One region of the Marinilactibacillus sp. 15R genome, then DNA from elsewhere that is predicted to be linked to it. Evidence: riboswitches for the same ligand, from Rfam matches in the RefSeq annotation. Region 1 holds a riboswitch; the other holds the start of a gene.
The links. A riboswitch is a leader RNA that binds a small molecule or an ion and turns the genes downstream of it on or off. The one in region 1 is predicted to bind lysine.
Positions count from the first base shown of each region.

Region 2: linked by a shared signal. The riboswitch ahead of BKP56_RS12025 (Na+/H+ antiporter NhaC family protein) and the one ahead of BKP56_RS09735 (aspartate kinase) in region 1 are both predicted to bind lysine.

Region 1 covers NZ_CP017761.1:1,957,987-1,965,771, forward strand. Annotated here, with positions in the region: gene BKP56_RS09710 (M20 metallopeptidase family protein) at 1-806, opposite strand, end outside; gene dapD (2,3,4,5-tetrahydropyridine-2,6-dicarboxylate N-acetyltransferase) at 906-1,619, opposite strand; gene dapB (4-hydroxy-tetrahydrodipicolinate reductase) at 1,624-2,358, opposite strand; gene dapA (4-hydroxy-tetrahydrodipicolinate synthase) at 2,359-3,243, opposite strand; gene BKP56_RS09730 (aspartate-semialdehyde dehydrogenase) at 3,244-4,233, opposite strand; gene BKP56_RS09735 (aspartate kinase) at 4,270-5,472, opposite strand; lysine riboswitch at 5,579-5,789, opposite strand; gene BKP56_RS09740 (aldo/keto reductase) at 6,003-6,860, shown strand.
Region 2 covers NZ_CP017761.1:2,449,441-2,457,225, reverse strand. Annotated here, with positions in the region: gene gcvPB (aminomethyl-transferring glycine dehydrogenase subunit GcvPB) at 1-1,329, shown strand, start outside; gene BKP56_RS12030 (SDR family oxidoreductase) at 1,379-2,164, shown strand; lysine riboswitch at 2,381-2,554, shown strand; gene BKP56_RS12025 (Na+/H+ antiporter NhaC family protein) at 2,674-4,395, shown strand; gene BKP56_RS12020 (O-acetyl-ADP-ribose deacetylase) at 4,504-5,028, shown strand; gene BKP56_RS12015 (DUF305 domain-containing protein) at 5,050-5,556, shown strand; gene BKP56_RS12010 (YwbE family protein) at 5,578-5,775, shown strand; gene BKP56_RS12005 (DUF368 domain-containing protein) at 5,838-6,752, opposite strand; gene BKP56_RS12000 (DUF503 domain-containing protein) at 7,099-7,380, shown strand; gene BKP56_RS11995 (hypothetical protein) at 7,395-7,785, shown strand, end outside.

The DNA.
Region 1 (7,785 bases):
GCATCAATTTTTTGTTTAATGATTTCAAGATCTTTTGGATCATAGGTTCTAATCGTTCCTTCTAAATATCCGGTACTAGCTACTGTATTAATGGCTTCTCCGGCAGTCATTTTACCAATATGAATAACATTCTGATTTAATCCATTTAGGTGGTACTGTTGAATCTGAGCAATTTGATTAGCAATATGTGACAATGATCCTAAAGCATTTGCTCCTGTTTCTTTTTCAGCAACATGAGCTGATCTTCCTTTAATATTGATTCGATATTCAGTAGCACTTGCCATTAATGGACCTTCTTTTGTCAAGATGACACCTTCATCTGTATCTGGACCTAAATGGAGAGCAAAAATGGCTTCTAAATTATAATCGGAAAAAGGAAAGGCTTTGATAAGAGCGTTTGCTCCAGCATTCGATTCTTCAGATGGCTGAAAGATTAATAGAACATTATGTTTAAGTAACCCTTGGTCCTGTTGTGTTTTACATAATTCAGCGAAAGTGAGTAGAATAGAGGTATGACCATCATGGCCACAAGCATGCATTGCTCCGGAATGAGTAGAGGTAAAAGGAGATGAAGTTTCCTCTTCAATTGGGAGGGCATCAATATCCGCGCGGAAACCGATTGTTTTACCAGAATTTCCTTTTAGATATACAATAGTTGCTGTTTCAAGAGGTGTTAAATAATCGATATTTAATTGTTTTAAAGTATTTCTTATATAAGCTGTTGTTTTATATTCATGAAAAGATAATTCAGGAATCAGATGTAATGCTTGACGGTGGGCTGATACAGTTTTTACATAGTCTTTCATAGTTTTTCGACTCCTTGATTTGTATAATAAATTGAGTAGATGTTTATAAGAATAAAGCTAAAGTGAAATTAAAAATGAAATTCACTTTAGCTGAATGGATTAATTTAAATTACGAAGGGCAGAAATAATATCTACTTTTCCAGCTGCTACTTCACTAGTATTTTTGATTACTCGAGCGGGAACTCCAGCTACTACAGTATTTGCTGGAACATCTTCTGTTACAATAGCACCTGCAGCAACCACTGCGCCTTTGTGAACTGTTACTCCTTCAAGAACAACTGCATTGGCGCCAATAAGAACATCATCTTCAATAATGACAGGTTTTGCACTAGCAGGTTCAATTACACCTGATAAAACAGCTCCAGCCCCAACATGAACATTTTTTCCGGTAGTTGCTCGACCACCCAAGACAGCTCCCATGTCAACCATAGTTCCTTCTCCAACGATTGCTCCGATATTGATGACAGCCCCCATCATTATGACAGCATTGTCTCCAATCACTGCATGTTCTCTAATAAAAGAACCGGGCTCAATTCTGGCATTGATTTCAGTAGCATCTAATAAAGGAATTGCAGAATTTCTGCGGTCTTGTTCCAATACATGATCTATCAATGATTCTTTATGATCGACAAAGAATTTTTTCCAGTCATTTAAATCAGTAAATAGGGTATAACTATTATTGCTCCCAAATACTTTAAAAGTATCAGGGAAATCAGTTTTCTTTAAATCCGTATTAACATAGATTTTAACAGGTGTTGTTTTAGTTGAATCGCTAATATATTGAATGATTTCTTCTGCTGAAAATTCTCTCATGTTTTCATTCTCCTAAGTTGTTGTAAGTATAGTATCCGTTTGGTTTATTGAGCAATTGAGCCGCAACGGTCAGTGCACCACTTGCAAAAATATCTTTTGATTGGGCAGTATGCTTGATAGAGATGACTTCATCATGTCCGGCATATAGCACTTCATGTTCACCTACAATGGTTCCTCCGCGAATAGATGATATTCCAATTTCTCTACTACCTCGTTTCTCAGATTTTTCATGACGATCATAAACTGGCTGAGCATCTTGCCTGGAATTTTGGACAATTGCATCATATAATTTTACTAAGGTTCCACTTGGAGCATCCACTTTTTGATTATGATGTTTTTCAATCATTTCAATATCAAAATCTTGTAAAAGAGGGGTAGCATATTTAATGATTTCCGTTAAAATATGCACTCCATAACTCATATTGGCGCTAAAGAAAACAGGTTGCGTTTTTGCTTTTTTCTGCATAAGATTAACCAATGCATCTTTGTCTCCAGTTGTCGCAATCACTAACGGTGCAGAGATAGTAGAGTTTAAAAGCTGAGTCGTTAGTGTAGGGTGTGAAAAATCGATTACAACATCTACTGCAGGTAAGGCGTTGTCAAAATTTGAAAATATTGGATAAGGTGCATCAATTGTTTTTTCTGGAGTAATTACTCCAGAAATCTTATGACCATTTTCTTCAGCGATAGCTGCCACACGTTTATTCATTGCTCCAAATCCGACTAATAAAATGTCCATCTAATTCCTTCTTTCTATTAAATGACGGTAAGTTTCAATTATTGAAATTTGATCAACTTCTTCTAGAGTAACTAAGGGAAGTCTCACTTCGTAATCCCCGAATCCTAAAAAGCTAGTTAATACTTTAACTGGAATAGGATTGACATCGATACTTAATGCTTCCAGTAAAGGAAAAAGATCTTTATAAAGCAAATTTGCTCTATCCAGGTCTTTTTTTACAGATTCAAACATCTCCTGGTATTCTTTAGGTAATACATTTGCAGCTACGGAAATTAATCCATGACCACCTTGAGAGAAAAAGGGAAGAGCAAGATCGTCATTACCGCCATAAAAAGCAAACGAATCATTGACAACAGACTGAAGACGACTTAAGTTAGTCAAATCACCAGTGGCATCTTTTAACCCAACTATATTTGGATGTTCTGATAACACGCGCAATGTTTCTGGATCAATCGTCATACCAGTACGCGCAGGTACATCATATAAAATCACAGGAATATTGACTGCATCTGCAATGGCAGTGAAATGCGCGAGTAAGCCTCGCTGACTGGTTTTATTATAATAAGGCGTAATGACTAGTAAACCATCTACACCAAGTTCTTCAGCTTCTTTAGAAGCCTGAATACTCGTTTTAGTATTGTTTGAGCCAGTTCCTGCTATTACAGGAATTTGTCCATCAGAAACCTCAAGTGATACTTTGAGCAGTTCAGTTTTCTCTTCTGAAGTCAGCGTAGAGCCTTCTCCAGTTGTTCCATTGACAATAAAACTTTGAATATGATTTTCCTTCAGAAATTCTAAGTGTTCACGGAAGCTTGTGTAGTCAACTTCTCCTTCGGAAAAGGGAGTAGTCACTGCAGCTCCGATACCGGTAAATAGATGATTCATTTAGTATTGCTCCTTTCCGTTGATCAATTGTTCAAGGATTTGAACGGCATTCAAGGCAGCGCCTTTTAAAATATTGTCACTGACTGTCCAGACATGGAAAGTATTAGGAAAGCTATCATCTTTTCTGATCCGCCCTACAAAAATACCTTCTTTTCCACCTGCATTAACTGGCATAGGGTAAATATTTTGTTTTGGATCATCTTCAAGTATAACATTAGGATTCTTATTGAATAACGCTTTGATTTCTTCTGAAGTTGTTTCTTTTTCTAAGGTAACGTTTATGGCTACTGAATGAGCACTGGTAACGGGTACTCGCACACAAGTTGCTGTGACGGGTAGAGAAGGAAGCTGAAGGATTTTTCTAGTTTCTTCGATCATTTTGACTTCCTCTTTAGTATATCCGTCTTCTTGAAAGACATCTATATGTGGTAGAACATTATTATAGATTGGATGAGGATAAGTAACAGGTTCTTCACCGTGTTCACCGCGTTTAAGATCTTCTATCCCTTTCCAGCCCGATCCCGAAACCGATTGATAGGTCGTATAGGCTACTCGCTTTAAGCCATAAGCGTCTGCTAAAATATTTAAGGGACCAACCGATTGGATGGTGGAGCAGTTTGGATTAGCTATAATTTTTCGTGAAAGGGAAGGGGGATTCACTTCCGGTACTACGAGTGAAATTTCAGGGTCCATTCTCCAAGCGCTGGAGTTATCGATAACAACTGATCCATGTTGTTCAAATAGAGGAGAGAATCGTAAACTAGTTTCTCCACCAGCTGACATTAGCACATAGTCATAAGGACCCTGGGTTTTAGATTCTGTTAATTCTTCTACCTTATAAGTTTGCCCTTTAAAAACAATTTCTTTTCCAGCTGATCTGGCTGATGAGAAAAGTGTCAGTTTTTTTATGGGGATGTTTCTTTTTTCCAGCAACTCCAGCATTGTACTGCCTACTAGTCCGGTTGCTCCAACAACTGCGATAGAATACATAAATAGTTCCTTTCTGAATTAAAATTTAAAATACTTTTATAAATCAAACTTTTGACATAGAAGTCTAGTAGCTTTTTCTCCATTTATTTCATCAATCACACAAGAAACACTTATTTCGGAGGTTGTAACTTGATAATAAGGAATGTCTGATTCAATCAATGTTCTAAATATACGGGAGGCGACGCCGGACATATCTCTCATTCCAGCGCCAATAACAGATATTTTTGCGTAATCCTCGACAATACTTACCGTAAGATCAGGATATGTTTCTTTGAGAAGGTTAAATATAGTGATCAATTGTCTCTCGTCAGAATCTTTAGCAGTGAAAGATAACTGCATTCCATAAGTATTTCTAATTTGAGAAATCATATCAATGTTTATTTCTTCTTGTTCAAGTTTTTTAAAGATATCATTAAGAAGTGCTTCTCCGTTTGACGAGTCTGTCAGAGTAACATGAGACATATCTTTATCTAAAGCTACACCAGTTACAGCTTTTCTTTCAAGTATTTGGTCATTAGGCACGATCCATGTTCCTTTCTCAGTTGATAATGTTTTTCCAAGGTATAGATGAATTCCGTTATTGTTAGCTAATTCAACGCTCCTAGTTTCTAGTACACCAGCTCCTAAAGCGGACATTTCCATCATTTCTTCATATGAGATCATGTCCCAGCGTTTTGCAGCAGGAAAAATTCTCGGGTCTGTACTGTATACGCCTGTTACATCTGTATAGATTTCACAAGTAGAACCTAAGGCTGCTGCAAGTGCTACAGCAGTTGTATCGGATCCGCCTCTGCCAAGAGTTGTTAATTCTCCTTCTTTATTGAATCCCTGAAACCCTGCAACAATAATTACTTTATTTGTTAAGAATAGCTGATTAAATAAATCTGTCTTAATAGAAGAAATTTTACTTTTCAGATGGTGACCAATTGTTTCGATTCCTGCTTGATATCCAGTTAAAGGCCTGGATTTCACTCCTATGTCATTCAAAGTCAAGGAGAGGTAAGAAATAGTCTGCTGTTCACCAGTAGTCAACAACATAGCTAAATCCTGATCATTAGGAGTAGAAGTAATATGTTTTACGTTTTCTAACAATTCATCTGTTGTTTTCCCCATAGCAGATACTACGACGACTAATTGTTCATCATTTTCAGTTCGTTCTTTCAAATAATTTGCAATATCTTTGATTTTTGATAAGTCTGCAACACTAGATCCGCCGAATTTCAATACACTTCTTTTCATATTTATCCTTTCTAAATGTACTGAGATTGCCTGTAATGTTTTGCCTCATAATAATAAAAAAGAGGACAAGTCGAGGTTGCCGACTTGTCCTAAAGAATCTATATATACAAGCGGAAGCACTCCGTAAAGTAGATTACCTATTCAATTATTAGGTCGTCTACTTATAAAACGGCAGTCTGTCTATTCTTCATATACAGCCCAACAGTTTATATTCTGCAAAATATAAACCATTTCGGCAAATCTCCCTTTCCTTATCACGAACTTACAGGTTCTTCGTATGATTAAGTACTAATGATCTTTGCGCCTCATCCAGTCATTAAGTTGTAGTTTGTTATTTGCTTATAACCATATCAAAAATATAAATGAAAGTAAACAATTATTCGCTAAAAAAGTGAAATATACATTTCAAACTGAATTCTATTAACATAGAATCCAATATTTATTCATTTTAAAGTGTAAAAGCAAATTTTTCGATTTGTATATGTTTATTGATACAATAGAATAAACAAGCTTGAAAAGGAGAGACGAGTATGAAACAACAGATACAATTTCCGAGTGGTCAAAAAGTATTAAACCTTGGACAGGGAACGTGGAGATTGGGTGAAGAGCCAAGTAAATATGATCAAGAAGTGGATGCATTAAGAATTGGTATTGAAAAAGGGGTCACCCTTATTGATACAGCTGAGATGTACGGAGATGGAAAATCAGAACAGCTAGTTGGTGAAGCAATTAAACCATATAATAGAGAGAATTTATTTTTAATTTCTAAAGTATATCCTCATAACGCCGGAGAACAGAATATCTTTGATGCTTGTGATGGAACTCTAAAGAGGCTAGGGGTAGAGTATTTGGATATGTACCTTTTACATTGGCCAGGTAGTGTGCCACTTCAGGAAACGGTAGACTGTTTCGAAGATCTGAAGAGACAAGGAAAAATCAGAAACTGGGGTGTTTCTAACTTTGACCTTGAAGATATGCAGAACCTTTTATCTTTAAGAAATGGTGAAAACTGTCAAACAAATCAGGTGATGTATCATATGGCGTCACGAGGTATTGAAGTAGTTTTAAGAAATTATATGAGAGAAAATAATATTCCACTTATGGCTTATTGTCCGATTATTGGTCAAGAACCTGCATTAAAAGATAAAGTTTATAATAGTCCCGTAGTTAAACAAATTGCGGATGCTCATAGAATTTCAATTATCCAATTATTATTAGCTTTTGTTATGCAGCAAGATAATACGATTGCTATCCCTAAAGCTGGCTCAGTAGATCATGTCAGCCAAAACGTAGATGTTTTTGATATTCAGTTATCAGAAGAAGAATTAGCCTTACTTGATGAAGCTTTTCCGGCACCAGAAAAAAGAATACCACTGCGTGTTCAATAATACCTATTCTTGTAACGTAAGAATAATATTACTATAAAGACTGTCAGTGGAAATATATTGTATAGAAGATGTTGACTATGGGAGTTGAGGGAGAAGAGACTCCTCCTATAACTCGGAAATTATATTGTAAAAGTAACTGTCCTGCTGTAATAGTTCTCTTAGCATTAGAGCCGTTAAAAAGACGGTTACTTTTTTTAAATAGTAAATAACCATCTACTTACTACTTGTCAAAGTTAGTAGATGGTTATTTACTATTGTTTTTTTCGTAAGCGCAATGCTAAGGACGCATCAATCATTTAGCGATTATTAATTATAGGAGCTGTTTCAGAAGTTGCTAAGGTAAAATTAGATAGTTGGAGAACACATATAAAAAATATAATTTCTGAAATTCCCTAAATAGTATGCGGTACGATTTATATGAAAAATTTCAAAGAATATTTTACGGAACAGAGTCCCAATTAGTTTTATAGTAGTTAACGATCAATATCAAATCATAGGATTCATTTCAGGTTGAGAAAATAGGTTGAAGGAAATCTATACAGAATATGTTTGTGAGTTACATATGATATGTCTAGTAAAAGTCATCCGAGTAAAAAAATCAGTAGATAATTATTAGAAAAAATTAGCTGAAAATTCTGCAAAAAGGTTTTATGAAAAAACAGGTGCAAGATATTTAGATTCAAAAAATCTCGTTAATGAGAAAAGAACTAGAGGAATCGATTTACGGTCGGCAAGATACTAACTAATAAATAATTAGGTTTAATCTCAATTGAAATTCATTTGAATTTAAAATTATACTGGTTGGGAAGAGAGTTTATTTCATACATTCTACTTTGTATAATATATATTATGTAAACTAATTTAAAAATAAAAGACTATCAATTGATTTTTAAGGTAAAAGAAAAAAACACAACGAGTCTGTCAT
Region 2 (7,785 bases), 490 kb from region 1:
GCTGCTGAATTACCGGAAGTTTCTGAGCTGCAGCTGATGCGACACTATACAGCACTAGCTAATAAAAACTTTGGGATTGAAACAGGCTTTTATCCTTTAGGGTCATGTACAATGAAATATAATCCCAAGGTCAATGAAGACATAGCGCGCATGGATGGTTTTATGAATATCCATCCTTTACAAGATCCAGCTACTGTACAAGGTGCTCTGAAATTGATGTATGATTTACAGGAAGACTTGAAACAAGTTACTGGCATGGATGATATCTCTTTACAACCAGCCGCCGGGGCACAAGGAGAATGGGCAGGTTTACTGATTTTTAAAGCTTATCATGAAAAGAATGGAGAAGGTAGGCAGCGAAAAACGATTTTAGTTCCAGATTCTGCTCATGGTACCAATCCAGCTAGCGCAGCAGTAGCTGGATATAACGTAAGGGAAATTAAATCTAACGAAAATGGAACTGTGGGGGTTGAGGCTCTTAAATCAGCATTAGGACCAGATACTGCAGGATTAATGCTTACAAACCCGAATACATTAGGCTTATTTGAAGTTGATATTGCTGAAATTGCTGAGATCGTACATGAAGCAGGCGGTTTATTATATTATGATGGTGCGAATGCAAATGCTATTTTAGGTAAATCAACTCCTGGAGAAATGGGATTTGATGTCGTTCATTTAAATTTACACAAATCCTTTAGTACACCACATGGCGGAGGTGGTCCGGGATCGGGTCCAATAGGGGTCAAGAAATATCTGTCACCATTTTTACCTGTTCCAAGAATAGAAAAGCAAGAAGAAGAGTATGTTTTAAACACAGATTATGCCGATACAATAGGACGAGTAAAAGGATATTTTGGAAATTTCGGAGTCAATGTAAGAGCATATGCGTATATCAGATCAATGGGCGCAGAAGGTTTGCAGCAAGTTTCTGAAGATGCAGTACTTAATGCAAATTACTTGAAAGCCAGATTATCCAAGTATTATGATACGCCATACAAACAGCATTGTAAGCATGAATTTGTACTGAGTGGATTACGCCAGAAACGTAAAGGTGTTAGAACCTTAGACATTGCTAAGCGTTTGTTAGACTATGGATTCTATGCTCCAACTGTTTATTTTCCATTGATTGTAGAAGAATGCATTATGATTGAACCAACTGAAACCGAAGCGAAAGAGACATTAGATGAATTTGCGGATGCTATGATCAAAATCGCAGAAGAAGTGGAAGAACAGCCAGAATTATTGCACGAAGCTCCATTGACCAAATCAGTTAGAAGACTAGATGAAGTGGTTGCCGCCCGAAAACCCAAAGTAATTTACCAGAAGTGACCATTAGTCTATAATTAAAGTAATATCAATCATAAAAGGAGACAGGATAATGGATTTAAAATTGACAGGCAAAACAGCTATCGTACTAGCTTCTAGCTCGGGACTAGGAAAAGCAATCGCAGCTGAATTGGCTCAAGAAGGTGCCAATGTGATGCTGACGAGTAGAAGTAAGGACAAATTAGAAACAGCCCAAAAAGAAATCCTGAAAACTGCTGCTGGAAAAGTTGAATATACTGTTGCTGATATTACAGATGCTGATAGTATCAAAAACCTTGTAGATATTACCAGATCAACGTTTGGTCCGATTTCTATACTAGTTAATAACGCCGGTGGACCACCAGCTGGAACTTTTGAAGATTTTGATGATACCGATTGGCAAAAAGCTTTTGATCTTACTCTCATGAGTTTTATACGCACTATAAGAGAAGTCCTGCCAGATTTAAAAGTAAATGGTGGACATATTTTAAATAATGCTTCATCATCAATCAAACAACCAATTGATGGTTTGACTCTTTCGAATGTTTTTCGAATGGGCATTTCTGGATTATCAAAAAGTTTATCTCAGGAATTTGCGGCACATAGAATTTTAGTGAATACAATAGGAGCTGGTAGAATAGAAACTGATCGCTTGCTTCAGTTAGATTCTTCTAAGGCTGAAAAACAAGGCAAAACTCAACAAGAAGTAACTGAAGGCATGTTACAAAATATACCATTTGGTAGATATGGTAAACCTGAAGAATTTGCTAAGGTAGCCACTTTTTTAGTGTCAGGGGCTAACACTTATTTAACAGGACAAAGTTTATTAGTTGATGGTGGAATGGTTAAAGCGTTCTAGGTTTTAAAAAGTTGATTAAAATATAAGTTCATAGTATTTTCGGGTATTTATTATTATAATAATGCCCGATTTTTTATTTTTTACTAAAATAAAATCATAAAAATGACTCTTTTAATAGTAACTCTAACAACAAAATATATACTGAAAATATTAAAAGTTATAAATGCAACTTGCAATTCTTTTTGATTCCTTGTAAACTGATTTATATTAAATTGTAATAAAGATAGAGGCGCAAAGAAAATCAGTACGATTCAGTAGGGTGACACCCGTTGATTGAGTCCGAAAGGGTTCTTTGCCGAAGTAGATGAAAATAGTCATAATTTATCTGCTGGGGCTTCGTTTAATAAGCGGAGCACTGTCACGAAACTTTCGTGGAGCACTATCATACTATATGCAAATTTCTAGCATTTAGGGTGATAGTGCCTTAAATGCTTTTTTTTACTTAATAATAAGAGAATAGTTTCGTAGATTTATTATAAGATATTAAAGAAAATGATTGGAGATTTACAATGTTAAAGAAGTTTAGTTGGATTACCTTATTTACCGCACTTATATTCTTGATTCCAGCGCCCGTTTTTGCTGAAGAAGTAGAGACAAGCTTAGCAGGATCAATCGGCTGGATGACTTTGATCCCGCCTATCATCGCGATAATTTTAGCCTTTATTACCAAAAATGTTGTCTTGTCGTTATTCGTTGGTATTTTTTCAGGAACAATCATTATGCAGTTTTATTATGGAAGCAATATACTATTAGCAATTATTTATGGATTTACTGATATTGTGGATTATATTCTAGGATCATTGGCAGATCCGTGGAATGCAGGAATTATTCTGCAGGTCATGACGATCGGAGGATTGATTGCGCTGATCACTAGTATGGGAGGAGCACAAGCAGTCGCAGAAAGCCTGGCAAAACGAGCAAAAGGTCCGGTAAGTGCGCAACTGATTACATGGGCACTTGGCGTGCTGATTTTCTTTGACGACTATGCGAATGCTTTGATTGTTGGACCCATCATGCGTCCGGTAACAGATAAAATGAAAATTTCCAGAGAAAGATTAGCCTTTGTTATAGATGCGACAGCTGCTCCTATTGCAGGAATCGCATTAGTTTCAACATGGATCGGCTATGAGGTAGGGCTTATAAATGATGCTTATCAGTCGATTGGCCAAGATGTCAATGCCTACGGGATTTTTCTGCAGACATTACCTTACCGATTCTATAATATACTGATGCTCCTTTTTGTTGTAGTAACTTCTCTTACTTTGAGAGAATTCGGTCCAATGAAAAAAGCACAAGAACGGGCAAGAGACACTGGAATGCTGATTGCTGAAAATTCTGAAGTAGAAACGGATGAAGAAGAGCAAGAAGTGTTGAATAAAAATAAAGCAACCATTTGGAATGCACTCATTCCAATCGGTAGTTTAATTGTATTTAGTTTTGCAGGATTTTATATGAATGGTAGAACTGCTATTATAGGTGGAGATAATACCCTATTGGCACAAGAAGTGATCAATTCTCCATTCTCCTTTGCGACAATAAGAGAGACATTTGGGGCTTCAGATGCATCTGTTGTTCTGTTCCAAGCTGCATTAATATCTAGTATTATTGCACTAGTAATGGGCGTTTCGCAAGAATTATTCACGTTCAGCAAAGGTATAGATATTTGGATAAAAGGAATGAAAACACTAATGATAACAGGTGTAGTATTATTACTTGCCTGGTCACTATCAACTGTAATGAATGAATTAGGGACAGCAGATTATCTAGTATCTCTCTTGGGAGATACGATGCCGCCAGTTCTGCTTCCTACTATTATCTTTATCTTAGGAGCGATTATCTCCTTTTCTACAGGAACTTCATATGGAACGATGGGTATTTTAATGCCCCTGGCAATTCCTTTGGCAACAGCACTGGATCCTGGTAATTCAGAATTTGTGATTATGTCTGCAGGAGCAGTTCTAACAGGAGCAATATTTGGAGATCACAGCTCACCGATTTCTGATACGACTATTTTGTCTTCGATGGGAGCTGGATCTAATTTGATCGATCATGTTAAAACCCAACTTCCTTATGCATTGGCAGTGGGAATAATTTCTATAGTGTTTGGATATCTTCCTTCAGCAATGGGTATTAATATATGGATTACTTTACCTGTTACATTTATAGCCATAATCGCAATGGTGTTCTTATTAGGTAAAAAAGTAGAAACTATACCGAGTAAAATAGAATAGCAATCACCTTTCAAGAGCCAGTCTACTAGGACTAGGCTCTTTTATTTGCTCAATGCTTTTTAAGATTATACGATAGATACATAGAATTATATATAAGGGAGGGATTGAATGGAAGATAAAATCAGCATCTGGCAAGGGGATATCACGGAGATTGAAGTGGATGCTATCGTTAATGCTGCAAATAAGTCTCTTTTAGGTGGAGGTGGAGTAGATGGAGCAATTCATCAAGCAGCAGGTCCTGAACTGAAAGAAGCATGCAAGAAACTAGGCGGAGCAGAAATAGGTGAAGCAAAATTAACAGAAGGCTTTAAATTACCTGCTAAATATATTATCCATACAGTCGGGCCAGTATATAGAGATGGAAAACATGAAGAAGATAAATTGCTGGCAAACTGTTACAGAAATTCCTTGGAAATTGCTAAGAAACATCACTTTAAATCAATTGCTTTTCCAGCAATCAGTACAGGAATCTATCACTATCCTGCTGAAGAAGCAGCTCAAACGGCAATCTATACCATTTTAGATTTTTTAGAAAAACAAACAAGTGAAATCACAGTAATACTCGTAGCATTCGATCAGAGAATGGAAAATCTATATAGAAAAATACTGAAAAATATTCATACAGAAGAATAATATTTATAGGAGGAAGATAAAATGAAGCAATATATTAGATTTGGACTTATGATTTTGACATCAACAGTTATTATGTATATTTTAATGTTTTTGAATGTCTTTGAATTTACTGATGTAAAGTTTAGTGAAACCAGAGTATACATGGCGATTATGATGGGGGCTGTTATGGCACTGATTATGATGCTGTTTATGTGGAAAATGTATAAGAATAAGAAAATCAACAGTATTATTCTTGTAGCTTCTATTGTCGTTTTCGGTGTTTCACTTTGGTTAGTTAGAAGTCAGATAACCGTTGATGATACTGCTTATATGAAAGCTATGATTCCTCATCATTCCATTGCAATTTTAACGAGCGAACGCGCAAATATATCTGACCCTAGAGTTCGAGAGCTCGCTGATGGTATAATTAAAACACAGAAAGAAGAAATCCAATTAATGAATAATTTAATTGACGATTTGGAAAATCAAGAAGAAGAAGATCAAAATGCTGCACAAAAAGAAGAAGAGACTTTAGAAGCAGCTAAATAATTTTAGAGAGCAGGACAGCGAATGGATGGAAAGAAAAGAGCAAATATTAAGATAGGTACTTTAGTCGATATTGTATTAAAGAAAGATCAGAAATCAGGTACTCTAACTAGAGGGCATGTTAAAAGAATCCTGACAAATAGTCCACAACACCCGCATGGTATAAAAGTAATGCTTGAAGAACAGAATCAAGTAGGAAGAGTACAGGAGATTATTCAATAAAAACTCTTACTGAATGAGGAGGATCGGTTTTTGACCGATCCTTCGTCATAGTAAGAGTTTTTTTAGTCTTCAATTGTATCTGCTGTATCTTCAGTTCTGCCTAAAGCAAAAGTCAAAGCAAAACATAGAATACCAAGTAAAATTGTTAATAAATAATACCAGATTGATCTCCCCGATTGTAAATCAGCAATCGCACTCGTATTAGTTAAAATAGCAATTGGTGAAGCTACAACTAAACCTAAAATACTTGCGTAAGTATAAGTTGGTTTAGTCTGGAAAAAGTAATCAATCGCTTTACTGATGAGAATAATACCTACTAACATTCCAATGGCATAAGCAGCTAATAAAGTACCAAAAGGAAGTAAGGTATTCAAATCAAAATTGGATAATGCAGCATTAAATTGATTAATGGTATAAATAACAGCGTAGTAGAATCCTAAAATCAGCATCAATAACGAACCACTTAACCCTGGAACAACCATCGCTGCGGCAGAAGCGACACCTACTAGAAACAATGCCAGTACATTTTCGAAACTAAGTGAAATCGACTCAGCTCCGTTTCCAACAGTATCTGCAAAAGACATCCAAGCTACAATACCAAAAAAGATTAAAAAGAAAAGTACATGCAGAAAATTCAATGACTGATTTTCTTGTAATTTACTTTTTTGAAAAGACTTCCATAGAATTGGTAATCCACCAAGTATTAGTCCAATAAACGCGACAGCAGTTGCCAGGGTATATTGATCAAGCAAGACTTCAATAAAATATGAAAAACCTGCAATACCGATCAAAGCACCGATAGCTAGTGGTCCTAAAACCTTAGAACTTTTTTTAAATTCACTTTTGACATGTGTCACAGCATGTATAATATCATCATATATCCCAAATGAAACAGCCATTGTTCCCCCAGAAACTCCAGGTATCACATTAGTGATTCCAATGATCATTCCTTTAACTATCATCCATAGGTACTGCATAAAGATCTCCTTTAAATATATTTTAATTTTTACTTTTCCTATTTTATCATAATAAAATGAAAAGAGTCTAAAAAAATATAAAAACTATTTTATGAAATCATATAAACCGAAGAGCAGATTGTGTGTCTCTATTAATTAATAAAACTAATAACCGATAGATTTATTAATAGTTATAAATAGACCAGTAGCTGGCATAATTATATTCTAAGTTGCCTTATGTGTACTTTTACCCATTTTGAAAATTATGGTATGATTAATTAGTTAAAACAATTCTCCAATTAGGAATGAAGCACCTTTATTTAGATACAATTATATTATATATTTTGAATTTGAGGTGGAATATACATTGGTTTTGATAGGTATGGAACTGACGATTCTGATTTTTGATTCTTATTCTCTAAAAGATAAGAGAAGTGTCATTAAAAGTATTCTTCATAAGGTGAAAAATCAGTATAATGTAAGTGTAGCAGAAGTAGCTGATATGGATACTTGGAATAAAGCGGTTCTTGGAGTTGGCATAGTAGGTAATAACGGAGTACTTTGTGAAAAAGTATTGCAGAAGGTTATACAGTTTATTGAAAGCAATTATGAAGTAGAAGTCACTGAAATAGAGTGGTATAAATATTAAAAGGACAAAAAAGGATGAAAAAATTGGAATCACAGGTAAGTTTTCCTATAAAAAAAAAAGTAATCTCGACCTCACTGGAAGAAAATTTAGAAAATTGTACAAAAAAACAATTAATAGAAATTTCAGAAAATCTAAATTTATCTATAAGAAAAAGCTGGAAAAAAGAACACTTAGTTCAGGAATTATTTGAAAGTATATATATTCAATTTCAACAGTTCTACAAACCTGTTGTAGTAGAGTTGCTGGAAAAATTTGGAGATCAGATGGAACAGGCAATTGGATTTCAGGATTTAAAACAGCTTGAAATTATTGCGCCATTGATCAATAAAGGTTTTTTTTATGTATATCTACAAAAAGATCTTTATGTATTAGTGATTCCCGATGAAATCTGGCAAGGAAAAGAAG